4 regions of the Paenibacillus sp. HWE-109 genome follow, and region 2 is predicted to be linked to each of the others. Evidence: riboswitches for the same ligand, from Rfam matches in the RefSeq annotation. Region 2 holds a riboswitch; each other region holds the start of a gene.
What was found. A riboswitch is a leader RNA that binds a small molecule or an ion and turns the genes downstream of it on or off. The one in region 2 is predicted to bind cyclic di-AMP.
Positions count from the first base shown of each region.

Region 1: it holds a riboswitch for cyclic di-AMP, as region 2 does, so the genes downstream of both, LOZ80_RS29425 (C40 family peptidase) here and LOZ80_RS32490 (resuscitation-promoting factor) in region 2, are expected to answer to the same signal.
Region 3: it holds a riboswitch for cyclic di-AMP, as region 2 does, so the genes downstream of both, LOZ80_RS39260 (stalk domain-containing protein) here and LOZ80_RS32490 (resuscitation-promoting factor) in region 2, are expected to answer to the same signal.
Region 4: it holds a riboswitch for cyclic di-AMP, as region 2 does, so the genes downstream of both, LOZ80_RS27445 (APC family permease) here and LOZ80_RS32490 (resuscitation-promoting factor) in region 2, are expected to answer to the same signal.

Region 1 is NZ_CP091881.1:6,855,345-6,862,679, reverse strand. It holds gene LOZ80_RS29430 (cryptochrome/photolyase family protein) at 28-1,413, opposite strand; gene LOZ80_RS29425 (C40 family peptidase) at 1,507-1,980, opposite strand; cyclic di-AMP (ydaO/yuaA leader) riboswitch at 1,984-2,124, opposite strand; gene LOZ80_RS29420 (hypothetical protein) at 2,292-3,110, opposite strand; gene LOZ80_RS29415 (M1 family metallopeptidase) at 3,137-5,092, opposite strand; gene LOZ80_RS29410 (YwhD family protein) at 5,297-5,836, shown strand; gene LOZ80_RS29405 (transglycosylase domain-containing protein) at 6,010-7,335, opposite strand, start outside.
Region 2 is NZ_CP091881.1:7,563,498-7,570,832, forward strand. It holds gene rsmI (16S rRNA (cytidine(1402)-2'-O)-methyltransferase) at 1-227, shown strand, start outside; gene LOZ80_RS32465 (AbrB/MazE/SpoVT family DNA-binding domain-containing protein) at 397-651, opposite strand; gene LOZ80_RS32470 (HD domain-containing protein) at 1,032-2,309, shown strand; gene LOZ80_RS32475 (TatD family hydrolase) at 2,340-3,107, shown strand; gene LOZ80_RS32480 (ABC transporter permease) at 3,093-4,325, opposite strand; gene LOZ80_RS32485 (ABC transporter ATP-binding protein) at 4,325-5,065, opposite strand; cyclic di-AMP (ydaO/yuaA leader) riboswitch at 5,348-5,537, shown strand; gene LOZ80_RS32490 (resuscitation-promoting factor) at 5,826-6,965, shown strand; gene rnmV (ribonuclease M5) at 7,082-7,335, shown strand, end outside.
Region 3 is NZ_CP091881.1:8,948,047-8,955,381, reverse strand. It holds gene LOZ80_RS38550 (sensor histidine kinase) at 1-564, opposite strand, end outside; gene liaF (cell wall-active antibiotics response protein LiaF) at 590-1,378, opposite strand; gene LOZ80_RS38540 (PspA/IM30 family protein) at 1,419-2,063, opposite strand; gene LOZ80_RS38535 (hypothetical protein) at 2,092-2,388, opposite strand; cyclic di-AMP (ydaO/yuaA leader) riboswitch at 2,549-2,700, shown strand; gene LOZ80_RS39260 (stalk domain-containing protein) at 2,705-3,496, shown strand; gene LOZ80_RS38520 (hypothetical protein) at 3,627-3,953, shown strand; gene LOZ80_RS38515 (hypothetical protein) at 4,156-4,371, opposite strand; gene LOZ80_RS38510 (anti-sigma factor) at 4,568-5,341, opposite strand; gene LOZ80_RS38505 (RNA polymerase sigma factor) at 5,338-5,916, opposite strand; gene LOZ80_RS38500 (copper amine oxidase N-terminal domain-containing protein) at 6,094-7,335, shown strand, end outside.
Region 4 is NZ_CP091881.1:6,428,431-6,435,765, forward strand. It holds gene LOZ80_RS27425 (hypothetical protein) at 1-1,001, opposite strand, end outside; gene LOZ80_RS27430 (hypothetical protein) at 1,118-1,333, shown strand; gene LOZ80_RS27435 (polysaccharide deacetylase family protein) at 2,176-3,210, opposite strand; gene LOZ80_RS27440 (YqkE family protein) at 3,207-3,467, opposite strand; gene LOZ80_RS27445 (APC family permease) at 3,523-5,358, opposite strand; cyclic di-AMP (ydaO/yuaA leader) riboswitch at 5,456-5,605, opposite strand; gene LOZ80_RS27450 (NAD(P)/FAD-dependent oxidoreductase) at 5,810-7,039, opposite strand; gene LOZ80_RS27455 (EcsC family protein) at 7,252-7,335, opposite strand, start outside.

The DNA.
Region 1 (7,335 bases), 710 kb from region 2:
GATGTCAAGTTGCAGTTCTGGGAGCCGCTAATCTTCCTCAGAATTACCGAACTCAACGGTAGGTTTGCTTTTCAAAATATGTTTGTAAACCTCGATCGCGGCTGCTCTGGACTGCTTCAGATCAACGATGGCATGGGCTTGAGGCTGATGAATCTGCTTGTCGCTTAGTCCGGTCATCTGCGGCAGCCATCTGCGCAGGTATTGGCCGCTCGGATCATAGGTGATCGATTGCGTCACGGGATTCATAATGCGGAAATAGGGCGACGCATCGAAGCCCAAAGAGGCGCACCATAACCACCCGCCGCGGTTAAGGGTATTGTCGTAATCACTGAGTTTGTAGCGGAAATACTGCTCGCCCAGCGTAAATGGACACAGCAAGTTCTTCGTGAGGAACATGGCTGTAATCATTCGCAGCCGATTGGGCATGCGGCCGGTATCATTGAGCTCTGTCATCGCTGCATCAATGATGGGCACGCCGGTTTCAGCTTTGCGCCAAGCCTCGAAATGCCGATCACTCAGGTTGGTGAAGTCAAACGTCTTCTCATAGCTGAAAAAGTTCTCATCGTAGATAGATTGATACAAATAGAAATCCCGCCACACCAGTTGGCGCACCCACGCGGCCGAATGTTCCTGCTCCATGACTGCCTCGTACACCTTGCGGATCGAGATGGCGCCTGCATTAATCGCGGCACTAAGTGAGCTTGTGCCATCATAAGCGTAATAGTCGCGGCGTGCCGCATAGAAGGGGAGATGGTCCGTCAGGAAATCTTCCAGTGATTCTATAGGATTTTCAGCAGGGAAATAATCTTCGAGAGAGAAAGGGGGAACCCAGCTTTGGAAGAGCTCCAATAAGCGTTGGCTGCCCTCCAACTGGGCGAGATCCACCGTCGACAAATCACCCAGATGAAGCGGCGAAGAAGGACGATAGAAAGTTTGCAAGTAGGTGTTTAGCTTTTTATAAAAGGGGGTATAAACTTTGTAAGGACCGCTTTTGCCAGAGGAAATCTGGAAATCGGCTAAATCCGCCAAGGTGTGATCAACGAATTCCGTGAACGGTACACCTCGTGCTCGAGCGGCTTCACGAAGCTTCCGATCGCGTGTTTTGGAATAAGGCGTGAAATCCCTATGTACGATAACCTCATCTATCGGTGCGTTGTGCAGCACTTGTTCAAGAACAACTTCCGGCTCTCCGTACACCACATAGATCGTTTTACCATATTGCTTATAAAGGTTCATCAACCGTCTCACATACCGCAGAAATTGCTTGCCGCTATGGGCTTCATGTCTAGAATGGCGCAGTAAAAACGGATCGAGAATAAGCATATGCAGACTAGGTCCGCCACTGCTCAACAAGTAGTTGAATGCAGCCAGATCATCTACCCGCAAATCCTTCCGATGTAGGAATAATTTCATTATAGACTAGGCCTCCCGACAGAATAAAAGCCTGGAAAGCGGCTCTTTCGAGCTGAGGCTTGTCCAGGCTTTATTCATAGTATTGCAGGAAAATTACTTGGATTCAGCAGTCAGCTGATTGTAGATATCATCCCACAGAACGCGTCTGGCGGATACATACCGTTTCGCATAATAGGATTCGCTTAGTTTGTTTTTCACAATACCTTCATTGGATGCGGAATGAATGAATTCACCGTTTCCAAGGTAGATACCTACGTGAGAAACACCTTTGCCACCTGTGTTGAAGAACACAAGATCACCTTTGCGAAGATCACTTTTGTCAACCCAATAGCCTTCTGTATTTTGAGAAGATGAACTATGAGGAAGGTCAATGCCGAACTGGTCGAAAACGTATGCGGTGAATCCAGAGCAATCAAAGCCCTTTGTTGTCGTTCCCGCATCTCTGTACGGAACACCGAGCAATCCGTCAACCGTTTCATCCAACTTAGATTGTGACGCTGATACACTTCCTAAAGCTACACTCAAAAACAAAACAAGACTAAAAACAAGAGCAACAATCTTTTTCAACTGCTTGTCTCCTTCCGGTGCCTACGAGGTTAGCTGGAGGGTTCGGTTGAAGGTTCCCTATGATCCCTGTCTTGCAAGATCAATTCACCCGGGTAGTGGTTCCCCCGTTTCCCCATGAAATGGAGAATTCGGCATGAAATATTTGGTTTTTTTGATGCTAGTCCTTGTAATTCGTCATAAAGATCTAAATTCCTCTTTTTATGAACGCTTTCTTTTGAAAAAGTGTGGAAAACACAGCTAAACAGACAAAAAAATCCCCATTCGCTGAGGAATGAGGAAATTTAAGTCAGTATAAGCTTTTTTTGTTGATTTTAACCGTTCAATTTAGCGGAAAGCAGTTTGAATTGTGACGTGATCGCCCAAATTTGCAGGAATATGTGGAAAAGTGGGAATAGCTGATAAATGATTAGCGCTACCAGACCTGCCCATAGGTAAGTAGCCGTAATCGTGAGCCCTGCCAATAGTCCCGAGCTAAGCAAAAGAAGGAGCGCCAGTCCGACAATAGGAAACGAATAGCGAATAAAGGTAATGACGGTGGAGAGAACACCCAGATGGCCGGCAAGCGCGAATTGCACATACATGAAGAGCAGATGCAAGAGAAATCCATAGACCAGCATGCCGATGAACCATGGCAGCAACTGCAGGGCAGCCTGCTCATAAGAGGTGCTGTGCGCCAAGGTTGTTTGCGCTTTGGGCAGCAGCCAAATGAGCGGCAGCAAGGTAAGTGCAATTCGCGCGATATACGCAAGGAGGAAAGGGAGCGTCAGCACCTTGATGCCTCGGAAGAAGCGATAGCCGGCATTTTGTTCAGAATGCGTGAGCGAGTAATACACGCCGCTGCTGAGCACCGGCGTGAGCAGCATGCGCAGCGCCAGCAGAGCTCCGAGCCACCAGAGATAGGAATGGCTCAGATCAGTTTTCATGAGCTGAAACTGGCTTTCAGCCAGGAACACCTGCAGCGCTTCTTTGGGCTGCTCACCGCCTGGAAAGCGGTGCATAAGAGGGACAAGCACCCCCTGCACCAGCTTATAGAGCAGAATGCTCCAGCCCATTTGATACACGAACAAGATGATCGTGGCGAAAGGCTGCGCGAAAGCTGCCCTTAAGCCGGATTTGAGATAGGATGTCATGGAGGTCCCTCCTTAAGGGTTATGCTTTACCAGGAAACCCAGCCGAAAATGGCTTGCAAGAATTGAATGATGCCGAGATTCCAACGGATTTTCCACTTCGGATTCACTTCTGTTTGCAGATAATTGTTGATGTGCTTGTTTTCTAGAATGAGTGAATACTTAGGATCAATGCGAACCCAATCTACAGGTGCCGTGTGGGTTAATTTGAATTCAATCCGGCTTTCCTTGCCATCCCACGTTTTGTCGAGCGAGGTGCCGTCAGCGAAATGGAAGTGGATAGGAACCTCCGGTGAATTGCCGCCTTTCTTCGAAATGACAATCGTGCTGTCATAGGAGGGCTTCTCTTTCATTCCGCTGGCTTTCACTTGGATACTCTCCACGGAGTAATCCATCATCATCGCGCCATACACATATTCATTGAAGAAATCATCCCATTTGGTTTTGGTCACGTCCTCAACGACATTTTGAAAATCCTTCGTCGAAGGGTGTTTGAACTCCCATTTCTGGAAGTAGGTGCGCATGATGCGGTCCATTGTCTTCGTACCGACTTGTTTCTCAATAGCTTTCAGCACAAGTTTCCCTCGTGTATACACATTTTCCGCATACTGATCATGTCCGGTGTAGGCCCATGCATTCTGATTCAATGTATTAGGGGAAGTAATATAGCTGGACTCGACCGCCAGATTAGGGGAAACCCCATAATCCATTTCCATGACCTTGTCCTCCGCATAGGAGGTAAAGCCTTCATCCAGCCAAGCTTCCTCGAATTCATTGCTGGCGACAAGTCCGTAAAAGTACTGATGGCCGATCTCGTGAACAACGACGCGTTCCAGTTCCAGATCAGGTGTTTTGTCGTCGGCTCCCCACGCGGTGACGAGCGTAGGGTACTCCATGCCGCCAGCGCCATTGCCGCCCGGGGGAGGCACCACGACTGACAGCGTTGAGTACGGATACGTTCCGTACCATTGGCTGTAGCGGGAAAGGGCTTTTTTCGCTGCATTCATATAGCGGTCTTTCAAATCCTGATGGTTGGGATCGAGGTACAGCTTAATCTTCACGCCGGGAATTTGCGGCGTCGAGAAGGGCTCTTCCACATAAACGAAATGCGGCGAAGCGGACCAGGCAAAATCATGCACATCATCCGCGTAGAACTGATACGTTTTCATGCCTTTATCCGTCACTGCCGGTTTAACAGGGAATCCGGTCGCCGCTACCGTATAGTTCGACGGCACTTGGATTTTCACGTCGTACAAGCCGAAATCGGCATAAAACTCAGAATTGCCATGGTATTGATGGAGATTCCAGCCAGGTTCCGTGCGCCCCCTTGTTCCTGCCCGTTCATAGGCAGCAACCTTAGGGAACCATTGCCCTGCCATTACGAAATCATCGACATAGCCCATTCTGGCGAAAACAGCAGGCAGCTTGACGAGGAATTCCGTTTTGATCGTCACTTGTTCACCGGCACCTACCGGTTTCGGCAGCGGAATTTTGAGCAGCGTATGATCGTCTTTATTGCCGTCGTCCGGTTGAACGAACGTCATTCGGGGACTAAGATCTTCGCCATCCACGGTTTTAACGGATAGCAAGTCCATACTGCCGCTGGTGCCTGTCCGGGCTTCATCTTGTCGCAGCTTCCCGCCGGATTCGCGCATGAATGTCGTTTTCTTGGACGCGAAGGCATTCGGATACAGATGAAGGTAAAGCTCTTGTACAGGAACGGATCCCGGGTTTTCCCATGTTAGCGTTTGTTGCCCCTGGAGCTGTCTTGATTCCGGTGTATAGGCAACGTTCATGTGATACTCCGCAATGCGGTAACTAAGTGGCGCCGTTGTTTGATTATCCAATGGTTTGCCGCGATCAGCAGGCTGCATGTCCGGCGCCGGAGCAGACGGTTCTTCTTTGGAGACGACCGGAACCGCCAGTCTACTTGCAGATGGGAGCAAAGTTTCAGACAGCAAGACAGCGCCTGCTGCAAGGAGCATGACAACGAACCATTGTACCTTGCGGTTTTTGAATAGAACACTCAATAGATTCACCCCGCCTAACAAGCATCTACAGCATGTATATGTAGACAACCTGGGGAATATTTCTGCGAGTGGAAAAGAATTGTTGAAAAAGGCGGTTTAGACGCCCATTCCTGGGATCTGGCGATCTCGCCCTTGTTCTGAGGGGTGACTTTCGCTACAATGAAGCAAAGTGTCATTTTATTATTACGAAGAGTGGATGGTGCCCTTATGGAAGCGGATAAAAAGAAGCTGGCCTTAAATATAGTAAGCTCCAAAGTGAATCACAAAGGCTTTGGTGCCGGAGCGATCGATTTAAGCAATGTGTCGGGTGTCATTATTGATGGCGATGAAGCTTACCTGGATGAAGGTACCCTTCATGCGAAGAGTAAAATTGAGAAAGGCATCAAATTCTCGACGAACAAAGAAGATGTGCCCAATGGCCGCAAAGCCTGGATAGTGTGGGTTGCGGTAGACCGGACGGAAGAAGGCGCTTATTATGCCGGGATGTCCGCATGTGAAATGCTGGTCGATACAGAAGCACGTCGTGGATGGAAAATCCTAGCGGATCATGTGAACAAAATGGATGGCGCGATGAAACGCAAATTCATCCTCGAAGGTTTGTCAGACGGGGAGAAGGCCGCGCTCAAAAAACAGCTGATCAGCCACAACGAAGAATGGTGGAATCGCTCGGATCAAGTGCTGAAAGATGCGCTATCTTAATCAATTCGGGGCTTAATTTGAGAATATGAACATTATGTGTCATCCATTGTTACACAATGGTGAACCGAGTATACTAGACCCTAGTGTATGTTACCTCATATACTAGGACAGCAAAAAGGCAGACTAAGACGCGCTTAGTTCTGCCTTTTTGTGTTTACTGGGACGTGCCCGGATCAGTCGTTCCACCAACGTTTGAGATCGTTCCACCAGGAGCCGTTTTGACCTTTTGGCGTGGCTTTATTATCATCGCCCGAAGCGGGCTTCGCAGGTTTGCCCGTGCAATAAGTCGTTGGCTCCGTGCCGGCAAGAAATGTCTCCAGGTGAGCATTCGGGCAATCTTCATTGGATAACTTGCCGCTCACCGGATCAATATAAACGCTCTTGACGCCTTCGGGTACAGGGAATAGCTTAGGCGGGATCGCCTCCAAGGTTTGTTCCGTGAACTCGGCGAAAATCGGTGAGGCCAGATGCGATTCCACCGTAGAGATATCCCGGTTCTTGTCATAGCCGACCCAGACAGCCGTCGCAAGCTCTGGTGTAAAGCCGACCAACCACGCATCGGTATCCGTTGTGCCGGTTTTGCCGGCAATCGGCCGCTTAATGGTGCTGGCAACCCGATTTCCAGTGCCGCCTTCCTCGAACACACTCTCCATTAAATTGGTCATCACATAAGCAACAGCAGGATCAAGCACGGTCTCAGTCTTCGGGCTTGCTTCATATAAGACATTCCCACTGGCATCTTCAATCCGCACAATCGCCGTCGTCTCATGGTGAATGCCTTGGTTGGCAATCGTCCCGAAGGCGGAGGCCATCTCGAAGGGGCTGACGGGGAACGATCCTAGAGCCAGCGATGGCAGCGGCTTCATCGGAGAATCGATGCCAAGCTTGCGGGCCAAGTCGATGACCTTCGCGGGGCCGACATCCAGAATCGTGTGTACGGCATAAATGTTATCCGATTTCGAAATGGCTTGGCGCATATCAATATTGGCGTTGACGTACTGGTCATTGAAATTTCTCGGCGTGTACTTCTGCCGTCCTTCATCGTAAGTGAACACTGTTGGTTCACTTTTTACCAGCGTAACTGGCGTGTACCCATTTTGCAGGGCAACCATATAGACGATCGGTTTAAAGGAAGATCCTGGCTGTCTCGTATTGGAGAGTGCGCGGTTGAACTGATTCTCAGCGTAGTCACGCCCGCCGACCATCGCTTTAATTTCACCGGTTCGCGGGTCGATGGCGACGAGGGCTGCTTGCAGATCCGGTTTATCAGCGAGCTGCTTGGTGACAACACGTTCTGCGATGTCCTGCGCTTTTTTATCCAGAGTCGTGTAAATCCGAATGCCGCCTTCATCGAATTGTTCTTCCGAGATCCCCAGCTTCTCAGTCGCCAGAGAACGTACATAATCGCGGAAATAGGGAGCGGCCGCCGGTTTCTTCTTCATTAGCGGTTGAATGGTCAGCTTTTCCTTGCCTGCGGCATCTGCAGCAGCTTGTGTAAT
Region 2 (7,335 bases):
ACTTGGAGCAGTACCCGCCGCAGGGCGAGTACTGTATTATTGCCGAAGGCACCTCAGCCGCGGCAGCGCGGGAAGCGGCGGACGGCTGGTGGGAGGCCATGTCGCTCAGCGACCATGTTGAGCACTACGAGCAGCTAGGCAGCGACCGCAAGGAAGCGATGAAACTGGTCGCCGGTGATCGCGGACTGTCCAAGCGCGATATCTATAATGCACTTCTTGAGCGCTAAGGCGCTCAGAGATGTGCGAAGCTATCGGGATCATTCTCTTCCAGTACTTCCGGACAAAAAAAGATCTCTAATCCGTGGCCTAAGCCAACAAATTAGAGATTAAAGGAGATATGAAAAAGGTTAGAATTACCAATAGGATAAGTGCTACTTCTAGTATACACTAAATTTCTTATTTTGTCACAGGTGTTGGCATTTCTGCTAAACAAATATGACAAACAATTTTTCCTTTGAAGTAAGAAACGTTTTCGGCGTTGCCACAGAAGATACAAGCAGGCTCATATTTCTTCAGCATGATGCGTTCGCCATCCACATAAATTTCCAAAGCGTCTTTCTCGCCAATACCCAAAGTGCGGCGCAACTCGATCGGGATAACAACGCGCCCCAATTCGTCAACTTTTCTTACAATGCCCGTAGATTTCAACATATATAAAAAACCCCTTTCGATTTTATTAAAACTTTATCAATATCGTCATGTTTCGACATATCGTCTTGCCTTATGATACCAACCATTCCCAAAATAGTCAACCATATTTTCATTAGAATTCGCCTGAAATTTATTATTTTTCAATTTCTTGTCATTCGTTAAAAATACTAAGAACCCTGTAGTGTAGGGATTTGTAAGGCTTATATTACGAGTGGCCTTTTAAGAAAGCCTCATTTCTGTTAAATGAATAAGAAGAATTGGAGTAGTAAAATTGGGATTTAAGCTTCGACAAATTACGACAATGATGTCGAAGTACTGGCGAAGCAATGTCGAAAAGGTTACTATTTCATAAAGAAATCATAAAGAGAGGTTGTGAAAGAATGAAGGAAGAAAAGGTATTCAAAGATCCCGTTCATAAATATATTTACGTTCAGGATGCAACGATTTGGGATTTAATTAATACGCGAGAGTTTCAACGCCTGCGTCGTATTCGTCAGCTAGGCACATCGTATTTAACTTTTCATGGAGCTGAGCACAGCCGTTTCTCTCACTCCCTTGGGGTGTACGAAATCACCAGGAAAATTATTTCCCAATTCGAGCGTAATCAATATGATGATTGGCCTAAGGAAGAGCGATTACTCTGTTTATGTGCGGCCTTGCTGCACGATTTGGGCCATGGACCTTTCTCCCACTCGATTGAAAAAGCCTTTGGCACGAAGCATGAGGATTGGTCCTGCCGAATTGTACTTGGTGATACCGAAGTAAATCGTGTGCTTAGCCGAATTTCGCCTGATTTTCCTAAGCGGGTAGCCGGTGTAATCTGTAAATCTTATAGTGAAGAGATTGTAGTAAGTCTTGTATCCAGTCAATTGGATGCCGATCGTATGGATTATTTGCTGCGGGATGCTTATTTCACAGGGGTTAATTACGGAACTTTCGATTTGGAGCGCATCCTTCGCGTAATCAGGCCGTACAAGGGACATATCGTTGTTAAAGAAAGCGGCATGCATGCGGTAGAGGACTACTTGATGTCCCGTTACCAAATGTATTGGCAGGTCTATTTCCATCCAGTCACACGCAGTGCCGAAATATTGCTGCACAAGGTGTTTGCGCGTGCTAAACATTTATACGAAGATAACTATTCGTTTGGATTTATGGTGGAGCCTATTCTACACTTGATTCAGAATAAAATTACCTTGGAAGATTACTTGCTATTGGATGAATCAGTGATGCAGACGATGCTGACATTCTGGTGCCAGGAAAAAGATGCGATCCTTGCTGATATGTGCAAACGATTCTTGGACCGGAAATTGTATAAATACAGCACCTTTGAGGAATCTAATCAGCATCTGATTAAACGGATGGAACGAGTGATGGCGGAGGTCGGCTTCGATCCAACGTATTACATGGAAATTGATTTCCCTTCGAATCAATCTTATGATGTGTACAGACCCGGTGAAACCGATGATAATTTGCCTATTTTGCTGCTTGATCATAAGGAAACACTAACGGAAATCACACATCGTTCAGAAATCGTGCAGTCGATCAGCGGCTTTCAAATGGGCAAGCATCACGTGTATTATCCAGAGGAACTGCTGGAGCGACTGAATGCTACCGACTATCCGGATTTGTGGGAGCTGCTCGGGGAACAAGAATAACAAGTATTTTCAACATAAGGGAGAACGAACATGCTGACAGACTCACATACCCATTTAAATGCAGAACAGTTCAATGAAGACCAAGATGAAGTGATACAGCGCGCATTGGACGCAGGAGTTACACGAATGGTGAATGTAGGCTTTAACCGCGAGACGATTCCTAGTTCGATTGCTCTTGCGGAGAAATATGATTTCATCTACTCGACAGTGGGTTGGCATCCTGTGGATGCGATTGATATGATGCCCGGCGACTTGGCGTGGATTGAGGAGTTGTGCAAACATGAGAAAGTGGTCGCGATCGGGGAAATTGGGCTTGATTATTACTGGGATAAATCGCCAAGGGATGTCCAGCAGCGTGTATTCCGGGAGCAAATTCAATTAGCCCGCAAATTAGGGATGCCGATCGTTATTCATAATCGGGATGCGCATCAGGATATCTTGCATATTTTGAAAGAGGAGAAGGCTGAGGAGGTTGGCGGGATCATGCATTGTTTCTCAGGAAGTTGGGAGACGGCGAAGCAATGTCTGGATATGAACTTTCATATCTCTTTCGGAGGACCTGTCACTTTCAAAAATGCTAAGCAGCCTAAGGAAGTACTCGCTCAGGTTCCGTTAGACAGGCTATTGATTGAAACGGATGCACCTTATTTGACCCCGCACCCTTTCCGCGGCAAGAGGAATGAATCAGCTTACGTTCGCTTAGTAGCCGAGACAGCCGCGGAAATTCGGGGGATGACGGTGGACGAAATTGCCGAAATTACGACAAACAACACGATTCGCTTGTTAGGACTCAAGTAAAGCGTTTTTCTGGAATTTGCGGAGCAGTATAAACCTGCAAATGAATGTAATCACCAGCAGTGCCGCGAGCGGCAGCAGGATATACATAGGGGAAGACCGGATGAGTAAAGGTATCGTCAGGATGCATAACTCTGCTAACAAAGCTAACCAAATAGTGAGCGCTAGCGCGCCAGCTTTCCAATGACGCTCAAGCGGATACATATCCAGCCAGAAGGTGTAGCGGTGTGCCCTCTCCAGGGAAGTTAGCTGAACTAGCGAAACTAGCAAACAGATGAGGAAGATTGCTATTCTTGCTGTGCTGCTGCTTGAAACAGCAATGGCGAATGTTCCTATGACCGTCAGCCGCAAGATGATTGTGAATAGTTCCGTACGCAGCAAAGTCTTCATATATATGTACAAATAAGAAGCATCTTGTCTAAAAGGAATAAACCGTGTCAACCCGCTGACCCAAGCTCTGCGGGTTATTCGTGTTGGCAGCGCAGGCACATCCACGAACCAGTTGAAAAAGGCGTAAAGTCTGGCTTGCTGCTGCCTTTCTCTGGCGATCAGGTAATCCCATCCAATCATATATTTGGAAACGAAACGCGTGAGCGCTAACCAGATCATAATAAGCACAATGGCGGCAGCGCTTGCCCATAGCATATGGTAGTGGAATTGCAGGATAAGAAGAGCAATTGTGGCTAGCCAACGGAAGCTGGCCGAGACCATTCGTGCGCGTTCATGTGCGAAGCGGCTCTCTTGCCAGCTCGCCAATAAATTAGCAGTCTTTATTAGAAGAAGGAAGACAAGCATCAATAAGAAATGCTGCGCGTTAGCCCCAAGGCAGTGATGATAAAGCGGCCATAACACAACCCACGCGAGGAAGGTCAAAATAGCTTGCAGCGAGAAGCTGTAAATGAAGCTGCTGCGGAAATAAGCGCCCATTTGGTGTTCGATTCGCAGCAGGAACATGCGGTCTGCGCTCCGCACCAGAGTTCGAATTGGGCTGGAAGCAATCGACGGAACGAGCAAGAGCAGCACGAACCACAAATAGGGATAATCTGTCGGAAGACGCTGTAATATTTTTGCGTAATAATAGGAAGCAAGAATGACAAGAAACAACACAAGGCCAAGAAAATTGCTGCGTGCCGCATATTGCCAGTAGCCTATAGATTCCTTCATATAATGTTGGAATCTTTGCTGCCAAAGAGAACGGGTATTCATGTCCATATGGCTCATCACGAATCCCCTTTAACGAGCTTGTAGAAAATGTCGTCCAGGGATGCTGCAGGAAGATCGGATTGATCGCGCAATTCGACTAAATTTCCTTGTGCCACCATATGGCCTCGGTGCAAAACGACATAGTTGTCGCAATATTTCTCAATCGTAGACAAAATATGCGAGGATATGAGGAAAGAGGCGCCTTTATTTTTCATTTTAACCATAAGTTCTAATAAAGACCGAATGGCTAAGGGGTCGAGTCCGAGAAAGGGCTCATCAATGATATATAAAGAAGGTTCGATCAGGAAGGCATTCATGATCATTACTTTTTGCTTCATCCCTTTGGATAGGTGGCTGGCGAAGCTGTTTAACTTGTCCTGCATGTGAAACTGCTCTAATAATGCGTGAGAGCGACTCAGGTAATCTTCCCTTGATAAACCGTAGGCCATTGCGGTAAGTTCGAGGTGTTCACGGATGGTTAGTTCTTCATAAAGCTCCGGACTCTCAGGAACATAAGCGTAAGTGGCCCGATAAGGGAGCGGCTGTTCAGCTAGTGTCAATCCATTGATGCGGATCGTTCCCTTCTGAGGTTGAAGCAAGCCGAGGATGTTCTTAATCGTCGTACTTTTGCCTGCTCCATTCAGTCCAATCAGACCCATCATTTCGCCCTGAAGAATCGAAAAAGTCAGGTCATGAAGAACAGGTTTGTTCGGTAAATATCCCCCGTATAAAGCGTCAACTTGTAAAATGGGCCCCATCTCAGTGCCTCCCTAAATAGCAAATTATTGGCATTTTCGAATCCGTTTTGTACACGATCATTATAAACAAATTTGCTTTCCAAGCCTAGTTTGACAGTATAAATTCGAAGATAGTTAGTATTCGTACGTTATAAAGAGTTAAATGTAGATAAAAGGCAGTTTTGTTGGATAATTAAGCTAATTTTCGGCGATTTAGCCCTTTTTAGCAGGTGTCATTGCCTTTACAGGTTCAGATTAACAGCGTAATATACTTTTCATAATAACTTAATAACCAATTTGCCGATTTTCCATTCGCTGAGTTCCATTTATGGGAACGGGGGAACCACTGTAAGCTAAAGCAGCCTTGGCGTTGCTGAAGTAAACAGAGTGAGTAACAGGGGTGAATCTTAGAGCATACTGTGTATGCTTGTAGTAGGGCGACTCTCACGTCCGAATCCGTCAGCTAACCTCGTAAGCGTAAGAGAGGTAACGATTGTCGTTCGTGCTATTTGTGTATTTAACTATGCAAACTATGCCAGCGAGAAGAGTCCTCTTCTTGCTGGCTTTTTGTCTTCTTTCGGTGCTGTACGCAGGATGGACGACTAAAAAGGACCCGGAATTCATAGAATGATGAATGGCAACATGGTGTGGGACGACCGAAAACGGCGTTTAGTAGCGTCTGTGGAAGGCGAACACATTAAGTTAAACTAAAAAACCTTAGTCGCGTCAAATTTAATCATGCTGTAACCTGGCGGCGAGGCTTTGAAGGAGGACCGAAGAAGTGGGCAGTATCTCATTTAGCGAGACCCATGTAAAACGATCATCCAGCATGTCCTTCGCATTGCGATGGAAGCATGAAAACTTGCGTTTGATTTTAAGCTTAGCTCTTATCTCAATCGCAATGACTTTCATGTTTTTGGTGTTGTTGTACGGTACGGCTACCAAGAGCGTATCCGTGGTTGTGAATGGACAAGAAACCGTTGTACATACGAAACAATGGGTCCTGCAACGCCTACTGGATGAACAAGCCATAACGATTGGTGAACACGATGAAATATCTGCAATGCCTACGACCAAAATCAAAGGCGGAGACAAATTTGTTATCGAGCATGCATCACCAATTCAATTGACTGCTGATGGAAAGACCACCACTGTTTACACAACTGCAAGAACGGTAGAAAGTGCATTGCAACGTTTACATATTGCACTTGGGGAGCTTGACAAGATCACTCCCGAACCGACAGCCGCTCTGGCTTCCGGCGATGCAGTCAAAATCGTCCGTGTGAAAAAAGAGACGGAGGCAGTCACAGAGCCGATCGCGTTCGATACGGAAAAAAAGAACGACGCATCGCTGCTCAAAGGCAAAGAGCAAATCGTCCAAGAAGGCAAAGAAGGCGTGCTCTTGAAGAAGAAAGAAAAGACTTTCGAAGACGGTGTTTTAGTCGCGGAAGCAGTTGTGGGTGAAGAAGTACAAACAGAAAGCATTAAGAAAGTCGTGTCGATTGGCACGAAGAATCCGGTCGTGGTTCTTTCGGCTTCCTCGCCAAGCGTGGATGAAGTTTCGAAGAATGGGGTTACTTTCGGTTATAAACAAATCCTCAAAAATGTGAAGCTCACGGCTTACTCAGCGGGAGCCGAATCAACAGGTAAATCAGAGGGGACTCCTGGTTATGGTAAAACCTATACGGGCACTACCGTAACGGAAGGAAGAACAATTGCTGTTGATCCCAAAGTCATTCCACTCGGTTGGTGGGTGTACATTGAAGGTATTGGTTTCCGCCGTGCAGAAGATACCGGCAGCGGTGTGAAGGGCCAAACTATTGATGTCTACTTCGAGGATAATGGTTATGCCAATAAATTCGGAACAAAACAGGGGTATACGGTCTACGTGGTCGGACCGAAAAAGCCTTCCGAAAACTAACGTGTAAACGTCTGTTTCGGCGGGAAGAATGTCATATATACGTTGCCAGGCAAGCAGCCTGGGCGAAAGAAGAGGGGACCCCTCTTCTTTTTCTGCGTACTGGGAAGGGAACCGTTATGATTAAAGAAGTCATTGTCGTCGAAGGAAAAGACGATACAACGGCCATCCGCCGAGCAGTCGAGGCGGATACGATTGAAACCGGCGGCTCTGCGATCGGCCAAGCTGTCTTGAAGCGAATCGCACTCGCGCAGCAGCGCAGAGGCGTTATTATTTTCACGGATCCGGATCACGCAGGTGAACGGATTCGCAAAATTGTAGCGGCCAAGGTACCCGGCTGCAAACATGCTTTCATCACCCAAGAGCAAGCGGC
Region 3 (7,335 bases), 1.4 Mb from region 2:
GCGCTTGGCCTTCTCGAAATCCTTGTCCAACGTCCGCCCAACCGCCGTTGCGGTCATCGAGATCGCAAACAACTGCTGGCTCACCGCATCATGAAGCTCCCGCGCCAACCGCTGCCGCTCTTCAATAACCGCGGATAATTTGGCCTTCTCTGCGAGCTCGGCATTATCGTTGGACAATCGCTGCAAGGAAGTAACCTGTTCTTCCCAGCGCTTCATAATCCGCCCCAACTGCTCGCTGAGACGGCCAATTTCATCTTCCCCATATTCGAAGCCTTCACGGGAAAATGTGCCTTTTTCCAGTAGAATCATCGTTTCCATCATCGGCTCAAGCCGCCTTGTTATACGACTGCTATTCCAATAGCCATAGCCTGCTCCTATGCTGCCGATGATCAAGATCGCCATAAAGGTAAACTTCACGCCTTCCTGCCAGTTCGCAAACGGCACGATCAAATTGCGTGATTGCAAAAAATAAATAATAGCGCCTAAGACAAAGAAACTAAAGATGATTGATTCAGCCATACTGCGCCATATCATGTTGGTTAATCGCCGTTTATAGCCGTCCAATAGGTACTGAACCTCCTCCACTACGTTACATTACTTTAATCTTGATATCTCCTACGATGTAGGAAAGAACTAGTTTCACACGATGATCACAGTGCTCATAGTTGGGTGATTGCCATGTTAATTTGTTCATTACGCCGGATTCCTTCTCATTGGCCACCTGAATTTGTCCAAAAGTCACGGAAGTAGCTACGGAGACACCGATATCATCAGGCACTTTAATGTCCACATCACCGACGACCCCTTGTAGAATCAACGTGGTTTCTTTTTGTTCCAGAATCGCAAGGGAGAGATCAATATACGTTTCACCGATAATGTACCAAGTCGAGCTGTTGCGCAAAATCCACGGCTCGCGGCCCAAGCGGACGCTGTCCATCAGCTTTTGCTTTTGAATATACGTATCGTCCTTGTGCACTTGCTTCGACCGTATAAAAAACAGGCCTAGTGAAATTAAAACAATAGAAAACACAATTGTAATGTGATCTCCGAATAAGATGACCGCCCCGATGCCGATCAACACATAGCCCTTGCGTTCTTTACGTGAACGAACCCGATGAATACCAAGCAAGACGAGGATAATCGCAAGAATGGGGAAAAAGCCTATCGTATGGTCTAGAAGCAAAAAAAGACCGGCTCCAATCAGCACAAGTGCTGTATTCCGGCTGCGGTTGTTTTTGGTTTCTTCGCCCATCGCTGCACCTCCTCTGGCTGCCAAATTTAAATAGCTGATATAGAACCCTAGCATACCATAAGAATGGACGACCTCCAAGATGAAATCCTTGATCGGCAAGGCTTTTTCGTGAATCTTGAAGGTCATGCGGTGCGCCGTGTCTCCGGCGCTGCACGATGATTCGCGGCTATTTCTTGCCGCTCGAGTCCTTTTCTTCGCTGAAGCTCTGATGCTGCCAATCCTGCTTGAGCTTGCCGCGCAGCGAGCGCAGCTCCTGCTGAAGATTGCCGCCGGCTTCCTTCAGCGTCTCACGCGACAGGCGGCCCGCGACGCGGAGGCCTTGCAGCGCTTCCCGGCCAAGCTCGCGGCCGGTCACTTCCAGCTCGCGCCATGTGTCGCGAGCATCCTTCGGCGGCAGCCCGCCTTCCGGCTGCCGTTCACCTGCTGCGTGCCCGGCACGCAGCCCGCGCAATTCATCCGCAAGCGCCAGGCACAAGTCCTGGCTGCTTGCGTATTGCGCGCGGAACTGCTCGCTAGCGGCTTCCTCGCGCAGCTTCTCTTGCAGTGCCATCCGCGCGAGGTCCTCTTCGCCGGCGCGCATCGCCAGCTCAGCTTGCTCGCTCCGCAGCTGCGCCATCTCCTCGGCGTTCACACATAGCCGTCTCAGCTCTATCGTATGCTGCAGCGCTTCCTCATAGCGCTGTTCCAGCGCCTTGATCCCGCGCTGCCCCGCTTCTGAGGCGCTGCCTCCCCGCTCATGCTGATCCAGCTTGCAAGCAGCTTCCTGCCAGGCCGTCTCAGCCATTTTACCAATCCGATTCAATATGCTCATTATGCCACACCTCCTATTTTCTCATCGATTAAAATTCATGATTAGATGGAACATCCTGTTTCTTCAGCAAGCGGAAGCCATAAACCAACATCCACACAGCCAAACCGAGAATCAGGAGTCCAGACAATTTGAACGTCAAGATCAAAGCCCCTATGCCAAAAATCAACCATCCTATTTTCTTTTCATTCTGTATGCCGACATAGCCCAACACCACCATGGACACCGGAATCAGCCATCCCATTAAATGACCAAATTGATGTAAACAAATCAGTAAGCCTACTGTAATGAAAAGCAATGCGATACTTTTTGATCGATCCAACCTCATCTTGCCAACCGCCCTTCGTGTTTGCTTCATGTCTTCATTCTAGCTGAAACAAGTACCGCTCAAAACGGACTCGCGACTGTTTTGTTCCTAGACCTAAGTCCAGTATGGTTTTGGGACCATCCATATTTTGGTCGTTGTTCCGCCTGAATGTTCGATGGTAAACTATCTAAAGCCGAGTCCGGTGCACAGACAAAGTGCCGGTACGGGGGACGATTTACTTGGGGTGAATATTTGCTCTTTCGCGGAGCAGACTAGGGAGAACCTTCTTCCCGAACCCGTCAACTAACCTCGAAGGCTCATGAAGGAGGCTCACCAATTGAATAAGCTTACAAAAGGGTTAACTAGCCTTGCTGTGTCTTTAACAGTCTTGGCAGGAGGCTTTCTTTCCCCATGTTCCGCCCACGCGGCCGAGATGGATGTGAAAGTGCAAGTCAATGATGATCTGGTGCAATTTCCGGATGCACAGCCCTATCTGGATGGCAATCATGCCACGCAAGTACCCGTTCGTTTCGTAACGGAGAAATTAGGTTATGACGTGCAATGGCACAAAGAAGGCAATCAAATCAAAGTCGTACTGAACAATGACAAGCACACCATCACTTTGGTTTCGGGTCAAAAAGAAGCAGAAATCGATAATAACACCGTCATGATGGATACCCATGCTGAATTCCAAGATGGCCGCGTTTATGTGCCTCTTCGTTTTCTTAGCAATGCTTCCGACATACCCGTTCAGTGGGACGCTAGCAGCAATATAGCGATACTTAGCAAGGATGGCAATCACCATGCACCCGATTATGAACTCTTTCAATCGACGGTCTATTCTGCAGATCCTGCTGAAAATGGCGGATATGCAGCTCTAGATTTTCTCGGCAATCCCCTTTCCATTGGAACTGTAGCTGTTGATCCATCTGTAATCCCGCTTGGATCAAAGCTCTATATAGAAGGTTATACCTTCAATGGGTTACCAGCAGGCGGCATGTATGCCTACGCAACAGATACTGGCGGTTCTGTTAAAGGAAAGCACCTGGATATCTTTGTTCCTGGTTCCCAGACAACATTAAGAAAATTCGGCATCCAAACCATTAAAGTATATAAATTATCAAATTAAACAAATAAAAAGTTGGATTTGTGAGATCTTTTTTCACAAAATCCAACTTTTTTTATATATAGCACTTGAATTCCTGATAATTCCTAGTATAATACTCGGTATAAGGTTTTAAAAAAAGGAGCTGTTCAAGATGTTCACTTACAAACACCCCATTGCCCAAACCTGGATTAACGATCATCTTGATCTATACAATTATGCTCTAGCACTAGGAGATACGGAATGGCAGCAACAAATCCTCCAAACATTAAATCAATTTGAGCTTCATTTGACTCGTCAATTTGAATTTCAACTATGGCAAATGTTTGATTCCATCAACCGAAATATGCTGAAATTATTCCAACAATTAAAGGATCACAAGCAGAACTCCACCGAAGAAGAGCAATTGCGGGAGAAAGTATGGGAGCTTAAGCTGAAACGACTTGAGATTGTGAAGTTAATTAAAGCAAATAAGGTTTAAGAATGTAGGATTGTGTTTAAATAGAAGATTCGGACGGTTAGAAACGAAGGAGAATATGGCATACAGAGGACTGCTTTGCCATGAAGTTTAACATTGTGTTCAGCCCCACTGGCATGGTTGGCTGATTACGTTCTAAGGCATGCAGATGACTGCTCTGCCGATCGGTTCTCATAAGAATTGGGAGATTCTTATGTCAATCCTTTTACATGGAAGTTTGTTTCATTTCACGCATCATATTCATCATCATTGTCATCATTTCATCGCACTCTTGCATGTTCATCATCATGTTGTCCATATCCATGCTTTCCATCATGTTCATGTCTTTCATTGTGCTCATCATCATTTTCATCGATTTCATACGGCTCATCATGTCGTCCATACACATGTTCATCATCATTTGCATACACATTTTTTCCATTTGAATTCCTCCTCTTATTTTTACTCTTCTAAAAATTACTATACTTCTGACTATTATGCAATCTTTTTCTTGCAATCCCTTCTTCATCTATGCTATTATTTTTAATTACCCTAAATTCCTATTAATCTTATCGGTTTATCCTGAAGTGAGGCTGTCCACTAGGTTTATAACCTATTGAGACAGCCTTTATTTACTTTTAGCTTTTTACTAGATTAGCAGCTAATATCGGTTTCCCTCTCGGCTTATCCCCATGCGCATCAGGCTCAAGCGTGATAGCAATCGTGTCATAATTATTAGGATCGAAGGTATAATATAATCCGCCTGTTCCATTGTGTGTCAGGAATGTTCCTGCATTGACTGGGGTATCTTTCCCTTTGATCAACCACACTTGATAAGCCTCGTTATTTTTCAGTTCCGGCAATTTTTCTGCTTGGACGAGCAGGTGGGTGCCTTTTGCATCAATCACGATTGTGGCTAAGCCCTTCGCAACAATATCTTGCGCGGTGCCGCTCAAGGTGACAACGTCATTGACTTTAACCGCTTCTGGCGGCCGATCCAGCAATGCGATCCGTAACTTCAAATCCCGGTTATCCTGCTGCAGATTATAACTATAAACACCTAGAATAAGCACGGCAGCTGAAAGTCCCCCATAAATCCAAGGTTTCCATGGACTTCCTTTGGTTTCTCTTCGTTTTCGGCCTACAGCCCATCCACTTTCTACTTCTTTGGACACCTCTACAGAATCTTCATTGAAAATGTGACCAAGCACGCGTTCCTTCATACCTACGGGAATTTGCACGGGTTCCACAGCCATCGGCAAAAGGTCGACAAGTTCGATAAGCTCGGCCAGTTCAGCGGTACATGCCGCACATTCTTGCAAATGCCTTTCAAATTCAGCCCGCTCTTCCGGGTCTAATCCACCTACTGCGTACATCTCTAGATTTTCACATCCGTTTGCCGGCTTATTCATCCTTGAAGCTCCTCCTTTCCTACCCCTGCAAGCCGCCCCTTCAATTGCTTCAAGGCCAGCCTCACTCTGCTTTTCACCGTACCTAGCGGGATTGCCTGATTATCGGACACTTCTTGCTGGGTGTAGCCCTGATAATAGATAAGATCTAGCACTTGCTTCTGATCGGGATTAAGCTCATGCAGCGCCTCGCGTATTTCTTGCCCTCTCCAGCCATCCAGCGCTACCTCTTCCGTACTTTTGCCCATGTCGGGAATGCGATTTAATTGTTCGATATCCGCTGTTTGGCCTGTGGTTCGATTTTGCTTTTTGCGCAGCAAATCGATGGCGATGTTGCGAGATAGCGTAAACATCCAACTGGTTAGCTTCCCCTGTTCGGCATCGTACCGCTCAGCAGCCTTCCAAATTCGCAGAAATAATTCCTGCACCACTTCTTCTGCCATCATCGTATCTTGAACAATGCGGTAAGCAAATGCATAGATCGGTTTTTCATACTTCTCATATAGAAATTTGAGCGCATCGGCATCTTTAGCCACGATTTGCCTCATTAGTTCTTGGTCGGTATGCGTACCATTCATGAAGGATCCCCTTTCCCAAAGTCTCCCGTCTATTATATACTTCGCAAAATCTCTTGTATTGGATGATATGAAAAAAACAAAAATTTGTTTGTGATCATTGTGATCCATATCTGTTTATCCCTCGTTCTATTAACCGAGAGCAACAAACAATCCCCCAATTCAAAGGAGCGAACGATTATGAAACCTATGATCAAAACATTAGCAACAGTTGCACTTGGCCTTACCCTTATCTTCCCAACAATGGCGAGCGCTCATTCGATTACTGTGAAAAGCGGCGCTGCCGATTTGCGTGTCACTCTGGAAAGCCTGCTCGGTGAGCATGCTGAACTAGCCGTCATCGCGATGCAAAAAGGTATCGACGGCGCTGCTGACTTCAATGATGTGGCGGCCGCACTAATCGCTAATGGCGACGATTTATCCAAAGCCGTTGGTTCCGTTTACGGAGCCGAGGCCGGTAAAGCATTCAGCGGACTGTGGAACACGCACATCGGATTTTTCGTAGATTATGTTACCGCTACTGCCAAGAAGGATGAAGCAGGTCGTGCCGCAGCCTTAGATAAGTTAGCCAAATATGGCCCTGATTTCGGTGCGTTCCTCGAAAGCGCTAATCCAAACCTCAAAGCAGCTGACGTCGCTGAAGGCTTGAAAGCTCATGTCAGTCAGTTAATCACCGCCTTTGATGACTATATTAACAAGGACTACACCGGTGCTTACAAAAGCGAGCGCGAAGCTTATGCCCATATGGTGCATTTCGGACAAATTCTAGCAGACGCAATTGTGAAACAATACCCGGACAAATTCACGAATGAAGGTGCTTCCGCTGCATCCGTCAATCTCCGCTCAGGTTTGGACCGCTTGCTAAGCGAGCATGGGGGTTTAGCCGTTCTAGCTATGCAGAAGGGAATTAATGGAGCACCTGATTTTGATGCGGCAGCTGGCGCACTTCTTGCCAACAGCGATGATTTAAGTGCGGCCATCACGTCTATCTACGGAGATGACGCAGGCAAAGCATTCAAAGGTTTGTGGAACACACACATTGGCTTTTTCGTGGATTATGTGAAAGCAACAGCAGCCAAAGATGAAACCAAACGCAAAGAAACCTTGGATAAACTAAACCAATACGGAACTGATTTCGGTGCCTTCCTAGAGGGAGCCAATCCGAATAACTTCAAAACAGCCGATATCGCCGCTGCCCTGAAGCCTCACGTCGCTCAATTAATTAGTGCGTTCGATAATTACGTCAATAAAGACTACGTCAAAACCTATGCAAGCACGCGTGAAGCCTACGCTCATATGGCCCATACTGGCGATTATTTAGCTGGAGGAATCGTCGCTCAATTCCAAGATAAATTCCATGACCCTAAGGCGCCTGCCGCAATGGATATGAAAATTTGGATGAAAATTGGCAGCAGCGATTTT
Region 4 (7,335 bases), 1.1 Mb from region 2:
ATGACGGGGCCGAATACTTTGAAACCGAAGACGAATCCCTCTATGAGGTAGGAGGTGGTTTGCTCCAGCCCTTGATTGCGATGCGCAAGCAGTGTAACCGCAATCAAAATAAATACTGCGGTGCCGCCAACAAGCGCTGTTGCATCCCCGCCTTGCAGATGTAGCACGAACATTGCTACGACATCCAGGGCGAACAGGAGCGGAATCAGGATCGCCAGCAGTTTTTTCAACTTGGGCGCCAGATTGACTTTGACCTGTTCATCCGCTCCAACCAAGGCACTGCTATCCCCAGCGTTGCTCCCAATAAGGCCATCCCGCCAGGTGCCTTTCTTCATATCCCGCCGCATCATCCAGAATGCCGTAATCGTTGTGACAAGCCCCATCACGATAACCAGGGGAATGCTTGCCTCCATGACGGAGCTCACTGGCAATCCAGCGGCGTCCGCAGTCAATTTGGGCGCGCCTTGAATAATGTAATCCCCCGACAGCGCGATACCGTGCCCAAACAGATTCATAGCCATCGCGGCTCCCAATGCAGGCAACCCAACGCGAACGGCTACAGGAAGCAGAACCGCTCCAATCAACGCGACCCCAGGAGATGGCCAGAAAAACCAAGACGTCACCATCATGATGATACCGATGCCCCAGAAAGCCATGGCAGGTGTCCGCAGAAACCGGGTTAATGGCGCAACCATGGTCTCATTAATTCCTGTGCGTATAAGCACCCGGCTCATTGCCACAACAATGGAAATAATCATAATTGTGCCCATCAGTTCTTTGGTCGCATAAATAAAACTGTTAAAAATCCCCGATACCGACCCGCTTAACGTTTCCGTCGCCAACAAGCCAAGGGCAAAAATACCGACCACACAAATCATTGTGGTATCTCTGCGCTTGATCAAAATCGCAAGAATAAAGCCAATAAATACGAGATAGACCCAATGAATAGGCAATAATTGTATGTCCACTCGAATCACGCATCCTCTCTGCCTGAGCAGCATTTGGTGCTACATTGTATGCTCGGCTAGGCCTAGGCGTTCGCGCATTTCGGGAGTTGACAGGCACCTTGTGGTACAATAGAGGAATTATTTTAATTATGTTAGGGGTATGCGTGCTAATGGCAAGTAATCAACGCTTAGTAACCGATGCCGATTTCCAAGAAGCTGTGGATCGGCAGGCGCCTGTTCGTGTTTTTAAAGATGATCATATCGTGGATTCGAACGCGGTTGTCTTGCGTTTCAGCGACAAAACGATTGTCGTTCAGACAAGGGTCAGTGATTTGACGTACTACGATCGGGACGCATGTGAATTTTTTGAGATGAAACGAAGGTAGGTAGGTAGGTAGGTAGGTAGGTAGGTTCCTTGGTATCCGAACAGACCTAAGAAAAACGGCTGCGCCGCCCTGAGAGATCAACCTCTTATTAGCGGCAAAACCTATGGGGAAGGGAACTCTAGTACGCTATTTAAGCAAATAGCAGGGATACGAGGGCAGTTGCGGAACTACAGGGTCTTATTTCCAACGAAAAGCGCTGAATTTCCTATGAAACAGCAAAATAGCGTACTATAGTTCCCTCTCGATCGCGATAATGCCACTTTTTGCTAGAATAGCGCCCTGTAGTTCCCTCCCTCCACGCAAGACAGCTGAAGTAACTCCTCCGCATTCACTCCAAAACATATAATTGAAATAAGCCTAGCCTGTGCGGCTAGGTTCTTTACAATTTTGTTCTGGGATGAATAGGCAAGCTTCCCCCAAAGGGGCAATGGAGCTTGCGGGACGCCCTTACGAATCCAACACCCCTTATTCGATCAAAATCGATAGATTTAAAATGACAACGAATTCCAGATGCGTTATTTGAAGTAAACGATCACTAATCCGCCTAAAATCCACCTCATAACGCGTCTACAGTTTGTTAGATCTAAAAAGTAGCTATTTTCTCGTATATAAGCATAATACAGTTCGTTAGCAATGGCAGGGGGGCGGGGATTGCAAGTTCGAGTGAGGTTGGGATTGCGGGTTCAGGCGGGGCTCGGATTACGGGTTCAAGCGGGGCGGGGATTGCAAGTTTGAGTGAGGTTGGGATTACGGGTTCAGGCGGGGCTCGGATTACGAGCTCCGGTTGGCTTGAGTTTGCCTATCACCCCCATTTATACCCTTTGTATTTCCCGCCGGAACTCCTACTCCAACAAATAGGTAGCAAGCTGAACGAAGTGAAACCCAGCTTTCTGCAATTCAGGGATGGCTTTGATGACGCCTTCCGCCGTATCTTTCTCTGGGTGATTCATATGCGCAAGCACGATAGAACCGCTTTTGGCTTGGAGCAGCGCACGGTAGACTTGCTCCGTGTTATACGTCGCCCCGGCATCGCCAAGTAGATTATAGCCTGCCAACTGGGCGCCCAAGTCATGGACAATGCTGGCAGCAACGTCATCATAATAGGCCGTGCCTGAGCGGAAAAACAGCGGCCGCCGCCCCGTCAGCTTCTCAATCTGATCGGCATTGTCCGTTACCTCATGGATGACTTCGCTTACGCTTTTGGTTCCAGCAATGCCATACGCCAACCTGCCGTTGACAGACAAGGGACGATGCTCTGTGCCGTGATTCTCGATTTCAAAAAGCGGATTCGCCGCTAACTCAGCAAAGACCTCCGGATTCGCCGCGATCCACCGCGCGTTGATGAACAAGGTCGCGGGGATCTTCTCCTTGATCAAATATTCGATCAGCTTCCGGTCGTATCCACTGCCCTCTTTCCCTCCGCAAGCGTCAAACGTCAGCGCTATCACTTGTTCCTTCGTGACCATATGCGTCCGTACGCCTGCGACTCGTTCCCCCCACTTATGGGGAGCGATTTGGCTGTAACGGTCAACCAAGTCAGAGATATCCGATGCAGACAGGGAGGTATGTGTTACGGTTGCGGGCGGGCGGGACTCGGGAGTGGGCGCTGGCCCCGGTGCAAGGCCGGGCGCGACTGTTGGCTCCCCTCTAGGCGTCTCCGAGCTCAGCGCTGAAGTGGGCGCTGACTCGGAGACGCGGTCGGGCGCGGCCGCTGCTTCCCTGCCAGACACCACCGGGCTCGGCATTGAACTCGTCGCCGAAAGCGGCAAACTTGCTTCAGCCGACTCCGCAGCGCTCTGCGAACGGCTTGACTGACAGCTTGACAGCGCCATCATCGCGAATAGAAAAAAGAGAAAGCACAAGCTGCGCTCTCTCATTTGTGCTTTCTCCAGTCAAGTCCGCTCTTCTCGAGCAGATGTCCAAAATCGTTCTCCAGCCGTTTCTCCTCCGCTTTGCGTGCAGCTTCTGCCTCAGCTCGGAGCGCATCCTTGCGCGCCTGTTCCTCCGCTTTCATTGCGTCAGCCTGAGCCTTCAGCCCCTCCAGAATTTCTGGGCGAAGCAAATCCTTGAGCGTTGCCGGTTTATCTTGCACACTGGTATCAGCGGTTGTGGACGACCATTTCTTCTTAGCCATAACGGGTTCACCTCTGTTCTATTTCTCACACAGTTTTCCCCTTTATTGTACAACTCTACTCGTGCAAATGATAGGGGACAGTGGCGACAACGATATCTTTGTCCGCTTGAAGTTTGGAACGAATACGCGCCGCGGACTGATTGTGGAGCAGTCGGTGCCACCATTTTTTCGGCATAAATTGCGGCAGAATGACCATAATCGATTGTTTTTCCGAAACATGCGTATCGATCCGTTCGATAAATTCAGCCAGCGGCTTCAGAATCGTCCGGTAACGTGATTTGAACACAACAAGCCTTACGCCAGGGTCCCATTTGTCCCACTTCTCCTGCATCGCTTCTTCATCCTCATCGGAGAATGATACGTAGAAAGCAATGACGTTGGGCGATAACGATTTGGCATAGTTCAAGGATTGCGCAACAACGCGGTGAATCCCCGCTACGGGGACAATAATAACAGGCTCCTTCGTGCACACACGCTCATGCTCGATATCAATGCGCAGTTGTTTGGCAACGTCATCATAGTGATGACTCACCTTCGTAATGAGCCAGAGCAGGATTGGCGTCACGATAATGACGATCCAAGCACCCTCGCTGAATTTGGTGAAACAAAAGATCAGCAACACGGCAAAGGAGACAATGCCTCCTAAACCATTAATAAGCGACTTGCCGATCCAGCCTTTCACGCGTTCTTTCAACCATTTGCGGACCAGACCGCTTTGCGCCAGTGTAAAGGATAAGAAAACGCCAATTGCGTATAAAGGAATAAGTGCATCTGTTTTACCTTTGAAAATGATCAAAAGAATACTGGCCAGGACACCTAGCGTGACAATCCCGTAGTGAAAAGACAACCGGTCTCCTCGGTATGAGAACATACGCGGGAAGTTTTTATCTTGAGCCATGATGGAAGCCAAAATAGGGAATCCGTTGAAGCTGGTATTGGCAGCCAACACCAAGATCAGCATGGTGCCGATCTGCGTGGCATAGTATAGCGTTCCACGGCCAAAAGCTTGCTCCGTAACCATCGATAAGACGGATGTGTGACCATGCGGATCAGGCGCGATGCCGTATCCCAAGCTGAGCAGCGTCACACCGCCGAATACGATAGCCAACAGCGTGCCTAGCGAAGCTAATGTGCGCTTGGCATTTTTCACGGATGGTGTGCGGAAATGCGGGACAGCGTCGGAGATAGCCTCGATGCCAGTTACGGCTGAACAGCCGGAAGAGAATGCTTTCAGGATGACGAATAGCGTCAATGAACTTGTCATGGAGCTTGGCGCGAACTGAATCGGATGCATGTTCATCGAACCGCTCAGCATGTCGAAAATCCCTTTGCCAATCAGCAGTAAAATACAAAGAATAAAAAAGTACGTCGGAATCGCGAACACAGTTCCAGACTCGGATGTGCCTCGCAAATTAAGCCAAACCATCAGCCAAACCAAGATCAAAGCAATGGGAACAATATATGGCACCGTGATTGGAAATGCCGACGTGATGGCCGTCACACCGGCCGAGATCGATACCGCAACGGTTAATGTATAATCGATAAGCAGCGAAACTCCTGTGAGTCTCCCCCAAACCATGCCTAAATTTTCTTTGGCTACCATGTAGGCGCCACCGCCCATAGGATAAGCCTCAATCACTTGACGATAGCTGAGCACAAGCAGCGTAATCAAAGCGATAATGGAAATCGCAATCGGCAATGAGAATGCAAAAGCAGCAATGCCCACTGTTGCAAGCTCTAATAGAATTTGCTCTGTACCATAAGCCACCGAAGATAGCGCATCTGAAGAGAGAATGGGTAATGCTTTCCAAACCTGCATTTTTTCAGATTCGAGTTCTGCCGATTTGAGCGGCTTGCCGAATACAATTTTTTTCAATGAATCGCTTGTCATGCTGTGAAATTCCTCCAAATTAGTCTAGTATTGAGTTCTTTTCCCTTTTTAGGACGCAAAAAAACACAAGGATAGACCTTGTGCTTAGCCACATGTTCTCCTTTCTCACGATCGCTTACGAGGTTAGCTGACGGGTTCGGGCCGCGAGAAATCTGCCCTAAAGGTACAATATCATGCACCTTATTCACCCCGTTGAAACCTATGGTTCCCCCGCTTTTCTATTCAGAAAATTAAGCGAAATATTCAGTTATAACTACGTTCTGAATACTACTCTCTTCTCAGTTCATAGTAAAGGATGGAAAAGTCTTAAAAAGTATTATTCCAACCTCTCATTCCTCCAATAATTCGCTTACAACGTTTTGGATCTCTCTCTATCTCTTTTTATCTTCCGATATCGTAGTTCTAGGTCATTTCACAGAAAAAAGCTGCCTTGATGGCAGCTTTTTTTCTTCTAACTTCTGACATGAGAATTGCGAGTTGACATTTTTTGTTTAAAAATCATCTTTTTCCATATAAGTGGAATACCGCCTATGAGGAATAAATAGCGCGCATCGATCATTTTTTTGATCAAAGCAGCGAATTTCCCCTTTACTTTTTTCACTTTCAAAGTGCCAACAGCTTCTCCGCGTCCCAATGAAGCCACAGTCCCTTTGTAGTCATAGGCAAAAGGTCTCAGCGGTTTCCCACGCAAGGTATAAAGTAAATTTCGGGCTGTGTTATAGCCTTGCTGGACGGCGATTTGGGCGTTCGCGGGGTATGGTGTCCCTTCCGGACTCATAACAATGGAGCAATCTCCTGTAATAAACACATCAGGGTATTGCCACGAGCGCAGGTAATCATCCACTTTCACCCGCCCCCGCTGCACATCGAATCCAGCTTGCTGCAGCAAGGCGTTCCCGCGAACACCCCCCGACCAAATGATCGTGCCTGCTCGAATGAACTGTCCATCTCCGAGCCGGACGCCGTCCGCTTCGCAGGCTTGAATGGCAGTCGACAACTTATACTGAACGCCTTTGCGGCGCATCACTTCCATGCCGTATTCCACCAAATCATTCGGCAATCCTGGCGGTAGGGCTGTTGGCGAGGCTTCCACATTAATGATTTGCACGAGAGCCGGATCTACATCATAAGTCCTGCATAGAACCGGGATGCGATCGGCCAATTCCCCGACGAACTCCGTTCCCGTAAAGCCCGCACCCCCAATGACGAATGTCAGATACTCTTTGTGCTGGGGATTCATTTTATACTTGGCAAACATATATTGGGTATGCTGGCGGATGAACCGCACACTATTAATGCTATGAATCGACATCGCATGCTCCCGCAACCCCGGAATGCCGAACGTCTCCGTCTCACTGCCCAAACCTACGACAAGGTAGTCATAGCTCAGCGTATCATCCGTTAAAACAACCTTTTTGTCCGCTGGCAGGATTTGCTGAACGGTGGATTTCACGAAATGAATTTTGCGTTCATCGATAAGATCCCTGATCGCGACGCGGGCATTCTCATGATGATCGGTACCCGCTGCGGGCATATGCAGATGCGTCGTCATATAATGATAATCATGCTTGTTTACCAAAGTAACCGTCATTTCTCCCGATCTGATCAGCTTCTGCAGCCTGATCGCTGTAACAACACCGCCATACCCTGCACCCAGAATCACTACTTTCGCTGGTTTCATCTAAATCCTCTCCTCCGATTGAATCACTTATGCTCTACTGAATCGTGATAATCTGAGGACCAAACCCATGAAAGTGGATATGTGAAAATAATCACATAGTTAATCGAGGGTGACGGGCGGTTTGGCTCTCTCTATATGTTATGATTCAACTCCTGAAAAATCACTAGAAAATCGTCTACGACAAACAAAAAAAAGCCGGAGTGCCCATCCACTCACAGCTTCTTAGGTTTCGCTATATCTTGCAGCCAACGCAGCCGAAAACAATTCATCCCCGCCACCCCAAGCTCTTCCAGCAA